2 regions of the Kocuria tytonicola genome follow, and region 2 is predicted to be linked to the other one. Evidence: riboswitches for the same ligand, from Rfam matches in the RefSeq annotation. Region 2 holds a riboswitch; the other holds the start of a gene.
What was found. A riboswitch is a leader RNA that binds a small molecule or an ion and turns the genes downstream of it on or off. The one in region 2 is predicted to bind thiamine pyrophosphate.

Region 1 (7,662 bases), 800 kb from region 2:
GCACCACACCACCATGCAGTACAGGCACAGGGCGTTGATCTGGAACGTGGTCTGCCACCACAGCCACAGGGTGAACACGGAACCGGCCGCGGTGCCGAGCCACACCAGCCACCAGAACCAGCGGGCGTAGCGCGCCCCGGCCAGGACGCCCACGGCCACGGTGAGCACCACCGCGTAGCCCACGAGCCCGATGAAGGGATTGGGGAAGCCGAAGAGCTCCGCCTGCGGGGTGCGCATCACGGTGCCGCAGGACAACCAGCTGTTGAGGTCGCAGCTCGCGCGGTGGTTGGCGTCCTGGAAGATCGCGAGCCGCTCGGCCACGAGCGCTGCGGAGGAGAGGAAGCCCACCAGCGAGAGAACGGCGGCGAGGACGGCCCAGGAGCGGTCGGAACGGCTGGCCGGTGCGGGCGTCCCGTCGGCGGTGGGCTGCACGGGGGCGGGGGAGGTGCTGGATGCGGAACTCACGCGCCCGATCGTAGACCACCGGGCAGTGCGTGTCCCGGGTCCGCGACCCCGGGCGACACGCGCGTCCGACCCCCGCACGGGCCGCCCCACCCTGCGGCGCCCCTCGGTGGACTGTGGGGTGCGCCACGTGGAATGTGCGGTGGCCGGGGACGACTGTGAGATACTGCAACCGGTCGGTCCTCAGCCGCACGTGAGGTAACCGGCCCGGCAGGAGCACCGACGACCATCGGCACGGACCCGCGGCTCTCACAGGATCGAGCGCGTCCGGACCGGTTCAAGTTCGCGGTCCCACGGACCCAGCGACTCGGGCCTCCGCCGGCTCGTGGACGGCGCACGACACACACGCCGCGCCCACGGGTACGACACCGACTTCCGGCGGCCGCGTGGACCCCACCGGCTCGACCGACCGAGCACACCTCGGGCCCGGGTGCGGGCGGTGCCCCGAGCAGGAGCACAACCTCACATGGAACCTGAACAGGACAACGCAGCCCAGTCCCCGCTGGAGACGGACGCCTCCGCTTCCTCTCCCGACGCCACCACGCCGCCTCCCGCTGCGGAGGAAGCGCCCGCAGCGGCCCCCGACGCCGCCCAGGACGCCACTGCCGACGCCGCGCCGAGTGCTGGAGAGGCCGACAACGGCGAGGACTCCGAGGTCACCGAGATCGACGGCACGCGCGCGGCCATCGAGATCGCCGCCGCGGTGGAGGCCCACGAGGCCCTGGCGGCACCGAGCACCGACGACGAGTCCGGCGCCGAGAAGTCCGACGCCGAGAGCTCGACGGCCGAGGAGTCCGACGCCTCCCTGCCCGTCACCCCCGGGACCGACGACGGCGCCGGCACCGACGAGACCGACACCAACGGCACCGCGGCAGCGGCCCAGGCCGCAGGTGGCGAGATCAGCGACCCGGGAGCCGCCGGCACGGCGGGCTCGGACTCCGGGGCCGCAACCACCACCGAGGACGTCGAGAACTCGTCCGAGACGCCGGCCGAGGAGCCCCCCGCGCAGGAGGGCTTCGGCGCCTTCGGACCGGGCGCGTCGCTGATGTTCCACGCCCCGGACCCCGAGGAGATCCGCCGCGCCGCCGAGGCCCAGGCCGCCCGGCTGCGCGAGGCCGAGCGCACGTCGCACCGGGAGGACGACGACGAGGACGAGAACGGTTCGGCGTCCAGCAAGCGGCGCCGCCGGCGTCGTCGCGGGGACGAGGACATGGAGCTCGTGGACGACTCCGACGGCTCCGTGACCCGCGTGCGCGCACCGCGTGGCGCCTCCGAGGGCACCGGCAGCGACGAGGTGACCGGCGTCAAGGGCTCCACGCGGCTCGAGGCCAAGCGCCAGCGCCGTCGTGAGTCCCGTCAGTTCGGACGCCGCCGCCACGTGATCACCGAGGCCGAGTTCCTGGCCCGCCGGGAGTCCGTGGAGCGCACCATGCTGGTCCGCCAGAAGGAGGACCGCATCCAGATCGGTGTGCTGGAGGACGGGATCCTCGCGGAGCACTTCGTCTCCCACACCCAGCAGGACTCGCTGATCGGCAATGTCTACGTGGGCAAGGTGCAGAACGTGCTGCCCTCCATGGAGGCGGCGTTCGTGGACATCGGGCGCGGGCGCAACGCCGTGCTCTACGCCGGTGAGGTGGACTGGGACGCAGCGGAGCTCGGCAACAAGCCCCGCAAGATCGAGAACGCCCTGAAGTCCGGGGACACCGTGCTCGTGCAGGTCACCAAGGACCCCGTGGGCCACAAGGGCGCGCGCCTCACGAGCCAGGTCTCCCTGCCCGGGCGCTACCTCGTGTACGTGCCCGGCGGGTCCATGACCGGCATCTCCCGCAAGCTCCCGGACGTGGAGCGCCAGCGGCTCAAGAAGATCCTCAAGGACCGGCTGCCCGAGGGCGCGGGCGTGATCGTGCGCACCGCCGCGGAGGGCGCGTCCGAGACCGAGCTGACCAACGACATCAACCGGCTGCGCTCGCAGTGGGAGCAGATCCAGGACAAGGCGCGCTCCACCAGGACGCTGGCCCCGGAGATGCTGTACGCGGAGCCGGACCTCACCATCAAGACGGTGCGGGACGTGTTCAACGAGGACTTCACCGCCATGGTGGTCCAGGGCGAGCAGGCCTGGGACAACATCGAGGCCTACGTGACCTACGTGGCCCCGGACCTGCTGGACCGGCTGCAGCGCTGGACCGAGGACGAGGACCTCTTCGTGCACATGCGCGTGGAGGAGCAGATCCAGAAGGCCCTGGAGCGCAAGGTGTTCCTGCCCTCCGGCGGCTCGCTCGTGATCGACCGCACCGAGGCCATGACCGTGGTGGACGTCAACACGGGCAAGTTCACGGGCTCGGGCGGCAACCTCGAGGAGACCGTCACCAAGAACAACCTGGAGGCCGCCGAGGAGATCGTGCGCCAGCTGCGGCTGCGGGACATCGGCGGGATCATCGTGGTGGACTTCATCGACATGGTCCTGGAGTCCAACCGGGACCTCGTGCTGCGCCGGCTCGTGGAGTGCCTGGGTCGGGACCGCACCAAGCACCAGGTGGCGGAGGTGACGTCCCTGGGCCTCGTGCAGATGACGCGCAAGCGCATGGGCACCGGGCTGCTGGAGGTCTTCTCCGAGCCGTGCGAGGAGTGCGCGGGCCGCGGTGTGCTGGTCCACGACCACCCGCTCAAGGGCCGCAACGCCCCCGCCCCCACGGACCACCGGGGCGGGCGCAACGACCGCAAGCGCTCGCGCCAGAAGCAGGGCACCCCCGCGCAGGAGAAGCCCCGTTCCGGCAACCGGTCCCAGGACTCGGGCGAGCAGAACGCCCGGGACGAGGCCACCCGCACCGCGTTCGCCAACATCGCGGCAGCCTCCTCCCACGAGGACGACGACGCCGCGCAGGACGGTTCCGGGGACGGCGCCCGCAGCGGCGGCGGGGACTCCGCACACCAGGACGGCTCGGAGCAGCACTCCGGCGGCCGTCAGGGGGGCGAGCACGCCGGTGACGGCGAGTCCGAGGGCGGCCGCCGCCGCAAGAAGCGCCGCGGCAAGCGCAGCCGCGGTCGCGCGCAGAACGGCGAGGACAACGGCTCGCAGGACGGCAGCGGCTCCGACACCGACACCGGTTCGGGGCAGGATGCGGGGGAGGGCGACTCCTCCAGCCTCACCATCCACGGCGAGGTCATCGAACTGCCGCAGGGCCAGCGCCCGCAGAAGGACCGCTCGCGGGACTCCGGGTCCGGGCGCCACGGCGGCACGAAGACCCGTGAGCAGCGGGAGACCGCCGAGGAGGCCATGACCCTGGACTCCCTCACCGCCGCGTTCTCCGGCGAGGACGCCTCGCAGGACACCGACGGCCACACCTCCGGGGGCCGCGGCGCCACGGACACGGGGTCCGGCACCGAGGGCACCCGGAACCGGGGCTCCGAGGGCACGGACGAGCGCTCCGGACGCCAGCGCGGCCGCGGACGTGGCCGGTCCCGCTCCCAGGGCGGGGCGGCATCGTCCTCCGGCGGCGCAGACGAGGGCACCTCCTCCGGGCACAACGCGGCGGCGCCGCGCACCACCGGGGTGGTGGGCGCCGCCGGAGCGGTCACCTCCGGGTCCGACGCCGGCTCGGGCGATGCCGCGGCCAGCAGTGCCGGCCGGAACGGGGCCGGTCGGGGCGCGGCCGGGAACGGCAGCGCGACCGCCTCGCAGCCGGCCGCCGAGCAGCAGACCCCGGCCAGGCGGCGTCGTGGTTCGCGGCGTGCCGTGGCCCCCGCCGCGGCACCGGGCACCGCGAGCGTGCAGAAGCACGAGTACACCCCGTCCGAGAGGACCGCGGCCCGCTTCACCGCGGCAGCGTCCGCCAATCCCGTGGCGGCGTCGGACGGTCGGCCCACGGTGGTGGGTGTGGGCGTCAAGGCCCAGGACATCACCATGACGCCCCAGGGCGAGTGATGGCCGCGGTGCGCGCCCGGGCCGTCCGGGTGCGCACCGCGAACACCACCATGCACCACCTCGCAGGAGCGCTCGGACCCGTCCGGGCGCTCCTGTGGCATGATCGGGACCACGCACACGGGGTGCCGCCGAGCGGCTGAGAACACACCCGTCGAACCTGATCTAGCTCGCACTAGCGAAGGGAATGTCGTGACCACCACGCCTTCTGCCCCCGCCCCCCGCGTCCTCTCGATCGCCGGGACCGATCCCACGGGCGGTGCCGGGCACGCCGCGGACCTCAAGTCCATTGCCGCGATGGGCGGCTACGGACTCAGCGTGGTCACCGCGGTGGTCGCCCAGAACACCCAGGGTGTGGTGGCCGTGCACACCCCGCCGGTGGAGGTCCTGCAGGCCCAGCTGGACGCCGTGGCCCAGGACGTGGAGCTGGACGCCGTGAAGGTGGGCATGCTCGGCTCCGTGCCGGTCATCGAGACCGTGGGCCGGTGGCTCGCGGAGCACCGGGCGCCCGTGGTCGTGGTCGACCCCGTCATGGTGGCCACCGCGGGCGGCCGGCTGCTGGAGCCCGAGGCCGAGCACGCCCTGCGGAGGATCCTGCACCACGCGGACCTCATCACCCCCAACCTGCCCGAGCTCGCGGTGCTGGCCGAACGGCCCGTGGCGCGCACGTGGGACGAGGCGCTCGCGCAGGGGCGCGCCGTCGCGGACACCTTCGGCACGCGGGTGCTCGTCAAGGGCGGGCACCTCGCGGGGGAGAGCACCCCGGACGCCCTCGTGGTCCCCGGGCGGCAGGAGCCCGCCGCTCAGTACGGGGGAGCGCGGGTGGCCACCCGCAACACCCACGGCACCGGCTGCTCGCTGTCCTCGGCGCTCGCCACCGTGGTGGCCCGCACGGGGGACTGGGCGGGCGGCATCGGCACGGCCCGCACGTGGCTGCGCGGTGCGCTGCGCGCGGCGGACTCCCTGCACGTGGGCCACGGCAACGGCCCGGTGCACCACATGCACCACGTGCAGGACCTCGTGGCGGACCCCGCCTTCGTCTCGGCGGCCGGCGCGGCGGACGACGACGCCGCGCCCGGGCGCTCCGGGGTGGGTCCCCGTGCGCACGGCGTCCCCGCAGCCGGCGCGGGGCAGCCCGCAGACGCGCGGGAGGCGGACGCGCGGGGCACGGCGGAGCGGTTCACGGACGAGCTCTGGGAGGACTGCGCGCCGATCCGGGAGGAGATCGCGGCACTGCCGTTCGTCACGGCGCTGGGGGACGGCACCCTGGAGCGGGCGGCGTTCGAGTGGTACCTGGACCAGGACATGCAGTACCTGGAGGCCTACTCCCGGGCACTGGCGCTGCTCGCGGCCGCGGCGCCGGGGGAGGAGATCCGGGAGTTCTTCGCGGCCGCGGCCGCCGCGGTGGTCACGGGCGAGTCCGCCCTGCACCGGGCCCGCCTCGGGGGCCGCTCCCCGGAACCGCCCTCGGCCACCACGAGCGCCTACGCCGACTTCCTGCTGGCGCGCACGGGCCAGGACGGCTTCGCGGTGGGAGCCGCCGCCGTGCTGCCGTGCTACTGGCTCTACGCCCACGTGGGCACGGAGCTCACCCGGCGCGCCCACGACGTCGGATGGGAGGGCCACCCGTTCGCGGACTGGCTGGCCACCTACAGCGACCCGGACTTCCAGAGTGCCACGGACGTCGCACGCCGCGCGGTGGACCGTGCGGCGGCCACCGCGGACCCCGCCACGCGCGAGGCCATGCGCCGTGCATTCCGGCGGGCGTGCCGCCTGGAGCTCGCGTTCTTCGCCCAGACCGCGGACGACGCCGCCGGGCGGCCATGATTGGCGCGGCTTCGGGTCATCGGGTAGTCTGGGCTGTCGGTGCCAGCCACCGGTGTGCGTCATCAGCAATGACACGCGCCCGGAAGCGGCACGCTCGGGTGAACTTCCTGTTTTGATGCGATAGCCACGCAACCGTGCGGTCGGTCGTGAACCACCGCGGCGTGATGTCTCGACATTCGCAGTGCTCCAGGAGCCCACCCGGCCATTACACGCAGTCCATAGATGTCGAGAGAAGTGAGTTCCCAAGTGGTGTACGCGATTGTCCGCGCAGGCGGCCGCCAGGAGAAGGTTTCCGTAGGAGACCTCGTGACCCTTGACCGCGTCGCCGGCGAGGCAGGCAGCACCTTCGAGCTCCCTGCACTGCTGCTGGTCGATGGGGACAAGGTCACCTCCGACTCCAAGACCCTGGCCAACGTCAAGGTCACTGCCGAGATCGTGGAGGACCTGCGCGGTCCCAAGATCTCGATCATGAAGTACAAGAACAAGACCGGCTACAAGAAGCGTCAGGGTTTCCGCGCCGAGCTGACCACGGTCAAGATCACCGGCATCGACGCCTGACCGCCGGTCCCCCGTACATTTTCCAACGAAGGTAGGCACACACCATGGCACATAAGAAGGGTGCGAGTTCCACTCGCAACGGCCGTGACTCCAACGCCCAGTACCTGGGTGTCAAGCGCTTCGGCGGCCAGTCCGTCAACGCCGGCGAGATCATCGTCCGCCAGCGCGGCACGCACTTCCACCCGGGCCTGAACATGGGCCGCGGCAAGGACGACACCCTGTTCGCCCTGGCCGCCGGTGTCGTCGAGTTCGGCACCCGCCGTGGCCGCCGCGTGGTCAACATCCAGACCGCCGAGTAGTCATTGCTTCGGACCTCAGGGTCCACCCGCCGCCACCTGAGCGTGGCGGCGACCACTGGAGGGTGGGCGCGTCTCGCGCTCACCCTCTAGTCTTTTGAGCAGAACCCCGGTCCGCCCGCCCACGGGGGACCCAGACGTCGAGGAGCCACGTGGCCAGTTTTGTTGATCGAGTCATCGTGCACGCCACGGGCGGCAACGGCGGCCACGGCTGCGTCTCCGTCAAGCGCGAGAAGTTCAAGCCGCTGGGCGGTCCGGACGGCGGCAACGGCGGGGACGGCGGTTCCGTGGTCCTCCGGGTGGACGGACAGTCCACCACGTTGCTGGGCTTCCACCACGCACCCCACCAGAAGGCGCCCAACGGCGAGCCCGGCAAGGGCGACATGCGCCACGGCTTCAAGGGCCAGGACCTCGTGCTCTCCGTCCCGGACGGCACCGTGGTCAAGGACCGCGAGGGCAACGTGCTCGCGGACCTGCTGGGGGAGGGTGCGGAGTACGTGCTCGCCGCCGGTGGCCAGGGCGGTCGCGGCAACGCCGCACTGGCCTCGCCCAAGCGCAAGGCCCCGGGCTTCGCGCTGCTGGGGATCCCGGGCGAGGAGC
Region 2 (7,662 bases):
AGACGCTCTCCTACGCCGTGAACATGGCGGCCGTGCGCCATGCCCGCAGCCGGGGCGCGCAGGACGCGGTGTTCGTGACGTCCACGGACCGCCGGATCCTGGAGGGCGCCACGTCCTCCGTGGTCTGCGCCCGCGTCCGGGACGGCGACGCCGCTCCCACCCTGCTCACGCCCGAACCGTCCCGCGGCGTTCTCCCGGGCACCTCCCAGGCCCGGATCTTCGACGCCGCCCGGCGCCACGGCTGGGGTGTGGACTACGGACCCCTGCACCCCGAGGACCTCCTGACGGCGAGCGCCGTGTGGCTCACGTCCTCCGTGCGCCTGGCCGCACCCGTGACCTCGGTGGACGGTCACCCGGTGCCCACGGACGAGCGGCTCACGCGGACGCTCACGGACTTCCTGGTGGGCGCCTGATGCGGCTCGGCCCGCCGCTCACTGCCAGATGAACCGGTGCGTGCCCAGGGACATCGACACCGCCAGTGCCCCCACGGCGGTCAGCACCACGGCGGCGCCCACGAGCACGTCCACGCGGCCGTAGTGCAGCGTGCGCGCCCACGTGCGCGGGCCCGCGCCGAAGCCGCGGGCCTCCATGGTCATGGCGAGCCGCGTGGCCCGGCGCAGGGACTGCACGAGCAGCGTGAAGGCCTGGCCGCCGAACTCCCGCAGCGCGTTCCACGGTCCGCGTCCGCCGCCGGCCCCACGGGCCCGGCGGGCCGCCGCGAGCACACCCCACTCGGTGACCATGACCTCCACGAGTCGCAGGGCGGCGAGTGCCGCGAGCACGAACCGCGCGGGCAACCGGAGCGTCTGCGCGAGACCGTCCGCGAGGTCCGTGGGATCGGTGGTCAGCAGCACGGTGATCCCGGGCAGGGCGATGGCCAGTCCGCGCAGGGCGATCGCGGCACCGGCCGCCAGCGACCCGGTGGTGATGCTCACCCACCCCACGTGCAGCAGCACGGGACCGCCCGCGGTGGAGAGCATCGCGGTGCCCCAGCCGCTGATCACGGCGGCCAGCACGACGGGCCACAGGGTGGTGAGAAGCCGCCACGGGCCCAGCCCCACGCCCGCGAGCAGCACGAGCTGGCCCGCGAGCGCCACGGCGTTGGTGACCGGGTCCGCGCTCACCACGATCATCAGGGTGATCAGCAGCGCCCCCAGCAGCTTGACCACGGGGTTGGCGCGCGCCAGGAACCCGGTGCGGGGCGCAAACATAGACGGTGCGGTGACGGTGCTCATGCACCCAGCTCCAGTTCCTCGGCCGCGAGGGCGTCGATCAGGTCACGGTCGTGGGTCACCGCGACCACCGCGGTTCCCCGGTCCAGCTCCGTGACGAGGAGGTCCACGAGCTCCTGCCACGTCCGCGCGTCCTGGCCGAACGTGGGTTCGTCCAGGATGAGCACGTCCGGCGCGGCCGCGAGCACCGTGGCCACGGACAGCCGCCGTTTCTGCCCCCCGGAGAGCGTGAAGGGGTTGGCGTCCGCGAGGTCCGCCAGGCGGAGGCGGTGCAATAGCTCTGCCACGCGAGCGGCGTCGTCCTCCGGTGCGGGCGGATCCGTGCGGTGCGCGGCGCTGACCCGGCGGCGCAGCTGCTCGGGACCGAACTCGAGCTCCTGCCGCACGGTGGGGCGCAGGAACTGGTGCTCGGGGTGCTGGAACACCGTGCCCACGCGGGCGACGAGCTCGCCGCCGTCCCACAGGGAGGGGTCCCGGGGGGCGTCCCCCGCCAGCCGGGCGCTGGCCCGGACCGTGCCGCGCACGGGCACGAGCAGCCCCGCGAGGGTCAGCGCCAGGGTGGACTTGCCCGCCCCGTTCACCCCGGTCACGGCCAGCGCGCGCCCCGCGCGCACGTCCAGCGAGATGTTCTCCGCGGCCACCGGCACGTCCGGCACGGCTGCGGGCTCCGGGGCCTCCCGGCCGCGCCGCCACGCCGCCCGCGCACGACGTCGCCTGCGCGCCACCGCGCGCCGTGTGGGCTGCACGCGCGAGACCGCGAGATCCCGCGCGCTCAGCAGCACCGCGCCGTCGGACGCCGCAGGGGTCGCAGTCGCAGTTGCAGTTGCAGTTGCAGTTGCAGTGACAGGAACTGTGGCAGGGGCCTCGACGGACGGGGAACGGGAGGCTGGGCCGGTGCCGGTGGCGGGGGCACGGCTGTCCGAGCGGTGCGCCGGCGTGCGGGTCTCGGGGACCCAGCCGGGAACCCACGTGCCCTGCTCCTGCAGCAGGGCCCGGGCCTCGTGGAGGGTCTCGTGCGTGGGCCCGTCGAAGGCCACGCGGCCGTGCTCGTCCAGCACCACCACCCGGTCCACCACGGATTCCCACAGGGCCACGCGGTGCTCCACGACCACCAGGGTGATCCCCTCGCCCCGCACGGCCCGGGCTACGGCGCCGCACAGCTCCTGGGCGCCCTGCCCGTCCACGCTCGCGGTGGGCTCGTCCAGCAGCAGCAGGCGCGGACGCATCGCGAGCACACCGGCGAGCGCGAGGCGCTGCTTCTGCCCGCCGGACAGCGCGGTGGTGGGGTGCTCGAGCGGCAGGTCCAGCCCCACGCGCTCCAGTGCGTCCCGCACGCGCGGCCAGATCTGCTCGCGTGGCACGGCCAGGTTCTCCAGCCCGAAGGCGACGTCGTCCCCCACGCGTGAGAGCACCACCTGCGTCTCGGGGTCCTGGTGCATGAACCCGACGGCGCCCCGGGCGTCCCGGGGGTCCGCCCCGTCCACGAGCACCTCGCCCGAGCCGGACTGGCCGTCCGGGTCCTGCTCCACCCCGGCGAGCGCCTGCAGCAGGGTGGACTTGCCCGCCCCCGAGGGGCCCAGCAGCAGCACCCGCTCCCCCGGCGCCACGGTGGTGGTGACCTCCCTCAGGCTCGCGTCCTGCCGGCCGGGGTAGTGCCAGCCGAAACGGCGGAGCTCCACCGCCGCACCCGCGGGGACGGGCCCCGCCGCCGTCATCGGCGCGCGGCCCCGGACGCGAGGGCACCCAGCACCCCGGTGGCCTGCAGCGCCCGCACCACGAACCACATCAGGGCACCGGCGATCACGGCGCCGGAGATCGTGGTCAGAGCGGCATAGACCACCTTCTGGTCCGCGGCCCACTCGTAGTTGTACATGATGTCCTCGCTCACACCGAGGAACAGCCCGGAGACGGCTCCGCCGAGGGTCGCGACCAGCAGCCCGAAGCGCCGGTACCCGGTGAGGAGGAACACGAGCTCCACGCCCAGGCCCTGCACGAGGCCCGAGATCACCACGGTCCAGCCGAAGTGCGTGCCCAGGAAGCCCTCCAGCACGGCGGCCAGCAACTCGCAGAACAGTGCGGCGCCGGGCTTGCGGATGATCAGCGCGCCGAGGGTGCCCGCCACGAGCCAGCCGCCCGAGATGAGACCGGCCGAGGGCGGGTACGCCACGGCACTCGTGGACACCACGGGGTACAGCAGGTTGGACCACATCCAGAAGATCACCGCGCACACCGCCGCCAGGACGGCGGCCACCACGATGTCCACCACCCGCCACGACTGCGTGCGGGGCCCCCGGCCCGGGGACGTGCGTGCGGTGGTGCTGCGTACCTGCGTCATGAAGATCCTCCTGAAGACTCCAGGAGGGGAGGGACTGCGGACGCCCGTGCGTCCGTGCCCCTGAGATGCTCGACTCCCTAGCGCCGGTATGAACCGGATCAGGTTCGAGGGTCTGCGCTCGCGCGCACTCTCAGCGCCGCTGCGGCGCTCCCCTGTCGTTGAGCCCCCAGTCTAGACGACGCACGGCCGGGTACGCGGGGTACCCGGCCGTGCGGCGTCGTGCGGTGCGGGCCGTAGCCCGGGGGCCGCGGTCACGCGGATCAGATCTCGGTCTGCGAGGTCTTCGCGGAGTCGTTGTCCTCGGACTGCATCTTGGCCACCTGGCGGGAGATGCCCACCTTGATGACGGTGCCCACCAGGCCCGTGAGCAGGGACCAGAGGATGATGTCCCGCCAGGCCTCGTCCTCGTCCGGGTTCTTGGCGGGGGGCTCGTTGCCCGTGACCTTCTTCCAGACCACGGTCAGCGCCTTGTTGGACAGGGCCACACCGCCCAGGGAAGCGGCCGTGCCGAGCAGGTCCATCGCCTTGTTCATGGGTTTCTCCTTGGTTCTCGTGAGTGCCGCCGGCGCAGGGTGGGCGACGGCGTCGTGTTCCTACCCCAGCATACGAACCTCGGCGCGTGGCCGGGGACACCGCTGCGGGGGAGGCGGCAGGATGCCACCCTCAGCCGGACTCGTCCCCGGCGCGCGCCACGACGTCCCGCAGCTCGTCCGCCACGAGGTTCTCCTCGTGCAGGTGCTTGGAACGGTACGCGGCGCGGCCCACCATGTGCGCGGACACCGGAACGGTCAGCAGCTGGAAGATCCACGCGAGGACCAGCAGCGGGACCATCCGGGGCTCTCCGCTCTCCAGTGCCACCGCAGTGAGCAGCAGGAGCAGCCCGAAGACCTGGGGCTTGGTCCCCGCGTGCATGCGCGAGAGCAGGTCGGGGAAGCGCACCAGACCCACCGCGGCCGCCAGGGACATGAAGGATCCCACCACCAGGCACACGAGCGCCACGACGTCCACCACGGTCTGCCAGTTCACGAGCGGTCCAGTCCCACGTTGCGCGCGACCGTCACGGAGCCCAGGAAGCCCACGAGGGAGACGATCACCAGCAGCACGATGTTGTCGGTGTGGTGGTGGTAGACCATCTCCACGGCGAGCGCCGCGCCCACGATGGCGAGCAGCACGTCCGTGGCGATGACCCGGTCCAGCAGCGAGGGCCCCTTGGCCAGGCGGTAGAGGGTGCCCACGGCGGCGAGCGCCAGGATGACACCGCACACCCACACGGCCACGTCGAACACGGTCATGAGCGCTCCTCTCCTGGGCCGTTCCCGGCCTCCTGCATGTTCTCGGTGGGGGACTCCACCGCGCCCGAGGCCTCCGTGCGCCCCGGGTCCCCCTTCACGGGCAGCAGCGCGAGGTCCTCCCGGGAGCCCATGATCCGGATCCAGGCCGCCTCGGTGTCCAGGACGGAGCGGCGGAAGGCCTCCGCGTGCGCCGGTGTGGCGATGTTCAGGACGTGGAAGTAGAGGATGCCGTTCCCCCGGTCCACCTCCACCACGAGGGACCCGGGGATCAGCGCCATGGTGTGCCCCACGGCGGTCATCAGGAGGTCGTTGTTCTGGCGCAGCCGGGTCCCCAGCACGGCGTTGCGCACCCGGGGTCCCTTCCGCAGGGCCACCAGGAACACCACCAGGCTGGCCTTGGCCACCTGCCAGACGAACGTGACCACGAACAGCGCGAAGTGCACCACGTTGAACCTGCCCGAGAGCCGGACGGGTGGCAGCACCAGCAGGCGCGTGACCAGCAGGGCCAGGATCAGCCCGAAGACCAGGTTGCCGGGGCTCCAGTCCCCCCACAGTGCGCCCCAGACCACCACGAGCCACAGGATGAGGGGCAGCTCGGCGCGCAGGGAGTTGCGGGACTGCCGGCGGACGGCGGACGTGCTCACGGGGCCTCCTCGCTCACGCCGCCCTCGCCCACGGGGGCGAGCACGGCCTCGGTGTAGCGGTCGGGGTGCACGAGGTTGTCGGCGGCGCTGCCCGCGAGGTCGAAGAGCGGCCCCGCGAGGACGGTGAGGGCCACGCCCACCGCCACGAGCGCCGTCGTGGCACCCACCATGGTCTTGGGGAGCAGGACCACGGGGGCCGCGCCCGAGAACCTGCTGCCGGGCTTGCCCGCGACCACCCGCGAGGTGCGCGGCCGGTGGCCCTGCGCGGTGGTGGCGCGCAGCACGGGGTCCGGGTACTCGGCGTCGTCCACGCGGCGCAGGAACACGCGGTTCCACACGCGCACCAGTGCCATGAGCGTGAGCAGCGAGACCAGGACGGACACCCCCACCAGGAGGTAGTCCAGCCACGTGCCGCTGCTGATGCCCGCCTCGAGCAGACCCACCTTGCCCAGGAACCCGGAGAACGGGGGGATCCCCCCGAGGTTCAGCGCCGGGATCAGGTAGAGCACTCCCAGCAGGGGCGAGATCTTCAGCAGCCCCGCGAGCCGGTCCACGTTGGTGGAGCCGCCGCGCCGCTCGATCAGCCCCGCCACGAGGAACAGGCTGGTCTGGATCACGATGTGGTGCGCGATGTAGTAGACCACCGCGGCCAGCGCCTGCGGGGTGCCCACCGCGATGCCGAAGATCATGTAGCCGATGTGGCTGATGAGCGTGAACGAGAGCATGCGCTTGATGTCGATCTGGGCGAGAGCACCCAGGATGCCCACCAGCATGGTCAGCAGGGCCACCCACATGAGCAGGTCGTTGATCTGGCGTCCCGGGAACAGCAGGGTCTCGGTGCGGATGATCGAGTAGACGCCCACCTTGGTCAGCAGTCCCGCGAACACCGCGGTCACGGGAGCGGACGCCGTGGGGTAGGAGTCCGGCAGCCAGAAGGACAGCGGGAAGACCGCCGCCTTGACCCCGAAGGCGATGAGCAGCATCAGGTGCAGCTGCATCTGCGTGCCCTGCGGCAGGTCCGCGAGCTTCACGGAGAGGTCCGCCATGTTCACGGTTCCCGTGGCGCCGTAGATCATCCCGAGCGAGATCAGGAACAGGATCGAGGAGATCACCGAGACCACCACGTACGTGACGCCCGCCCGGATGCGCTGCGCCGTGCCGCCCATGGTGAGCAGCACGTAGGACGCGGTCAGCAGGATCTCGAATCCCACGTAGAGGTTGAAGAGGTCCCCCGCGAGGAACGCGTTGGACACCCCGGCCACGAGCAGCAGGAACGTGGGGTAGAAGATCGAGATGGGGCCCTCGTCGTCCCCGCCGGCCACACCCTCGCTCACCGCGTAGACGAGCACCGTGAGGGAGACGACCACCGAGACCACGAGCATCAGGGCGGAGAGCTGGTCCACCACCATCACGATTCCGTACGGCGCGGCCCAGCCCCCCAGGTGCACGGCCTGCGGCCCCTGGTTCCACACGTCCGCGAGCATGAGCGCGTTGAGCACGAGCGTGAGCACCATGGTGCCCACGGTGACGGTGCGCTGGAGCCTGTTGCGGTGGACCACCACGAAGTTCACGGCCGCGCCCACGAACGGGATCAGCACGGCGAGCGGTGCGAGCTGCGCCAGATCAGTGCTCATGGGTGCTCCTCCCGTCGTCCCGCTGCCGCTTCTCGACCCTGTGGTGACCCGGCGACTCCGTGGCCTCCTCGGCGTTGTGCCGGGACGGGGTGAACCGCGCGTCACCGTGGCTGAACTCGGAGGTGTCCTGCGGCATGGCGTCGTCGTCCTCGGCGTCGTAGGAGGACTGCTGGGCCACGCGACGGTCCTCGAGGTCGTCCTGGATCTCGTCCCGGCGGGCGAGGACCCACGAGCGCCAGATCATGCTCAGCAGGAACGCGGTGGTGGCCAGCGAGATCACGATCGACGTGAGCACGAGCGCCTGCGGCAGGGGGTCCGAGTACTCTGAGCCGCCCAGTGATTTGTCGTAGAGCGGCGCGGCGCCGGGCACTCCGCTCGTGTGCAGGATCAGCAGGTTCGCACCGTTGGTGAGCAGCATGAGCCCCAGCAGGACGCGGGTGAGGGAGCGCTCCAGCAGGAGGTAGACCCCCACGGAGAACAGCACGCCCATCACCACGAGCATGGTCAGGTTCACGGTCACTGCCG

Region 1: it holds a riboswitch for thiamine pyrophosphate, as region 2 does, so the genes downstream of both, EAE32_RS06845 (bifunctional hydroxymethylpyrimidine kinase/phosphomethylpyrimidine kinase) here and EAE32_RS03195 (ECF transporter S component) in region 2, are expected to answer to the same signal.

Annotation. Positions count from the first base shown of each region.
Region 1 is NZ_RDEX01000001.1:1,499,466-1,507,127, forward strand. Features, by position in the region: gene EAE32_RS06835 (vitamin K epoxide reductase family protein) at 1-465, opposite strand, end outside; gene EAE32_RS06840 (Rne/Rng family ribonuclease) at 929-4,384, shown strand; TPP riboswitch at 4,493-4,586, shown strand; gene EAE32_RS06845 (bifunctional hydroxymethylpyrimidine kinase/phosphomethylpyrimidine kinase) at 4,574-6,208, shown strand; gene rplU (50S ribosomal protein L21) at 6,455-6,766, shown strand; gene rpmA (50S ribosomal protein L27) at 6,811-7,065, shown strand; gene obgE (GTPase ObgE) at 7,215-7,662, shown strand, end outside.
Region 2 is NZ_RDEX01000001.1:703,674-711,335, reverse strand. Features, by position in the region: gene EAE32_RS03210 (aminotransferase class IV) at 1-413, shown strand, start outside; gene EAE32_RS03205 (energy-coupling factor transporter transmembrane component T family protein) at 432-1,235, opposite strand; gene EAE32_RS03200 (ABC transporter ATP-binding protein) at 1,232-2,947, opposite strand; gene EAE32_RS03195 (ECF transporter S component) at 2,944-3,567, opposite strand; TPP riboswitch at 3,625-3,731, opposite strand; gene EAE32_RS03190 (DUF4235 domain-containing protein) at 3,828-4,100, opposite strand; gene mnhG (monovalent cation/H(+) antiporter subunit G) at 4,231-4,593, opposite strand; gene EAE32_RS03180 (MrpF/PhaF family protein) at 4,590-4,859, opposite strand; gene EAE32_RS03175 (Na+/H+ antiporter subunit E) at 4,856-5,503, opposite strand; gene EAE32_RS03170 (Na+/H+ antiporter subunit D) at 5,500-7,137, opposite strand; gene EAE32_RS03165 (Na(+)/H(+) antiporter subunit C) at 7,127-7,657, opposite strand; gene EAE32_RS03160 (Na+/H+ antiporter subunit A) at 7,654-7,662, opposite strand, start outside.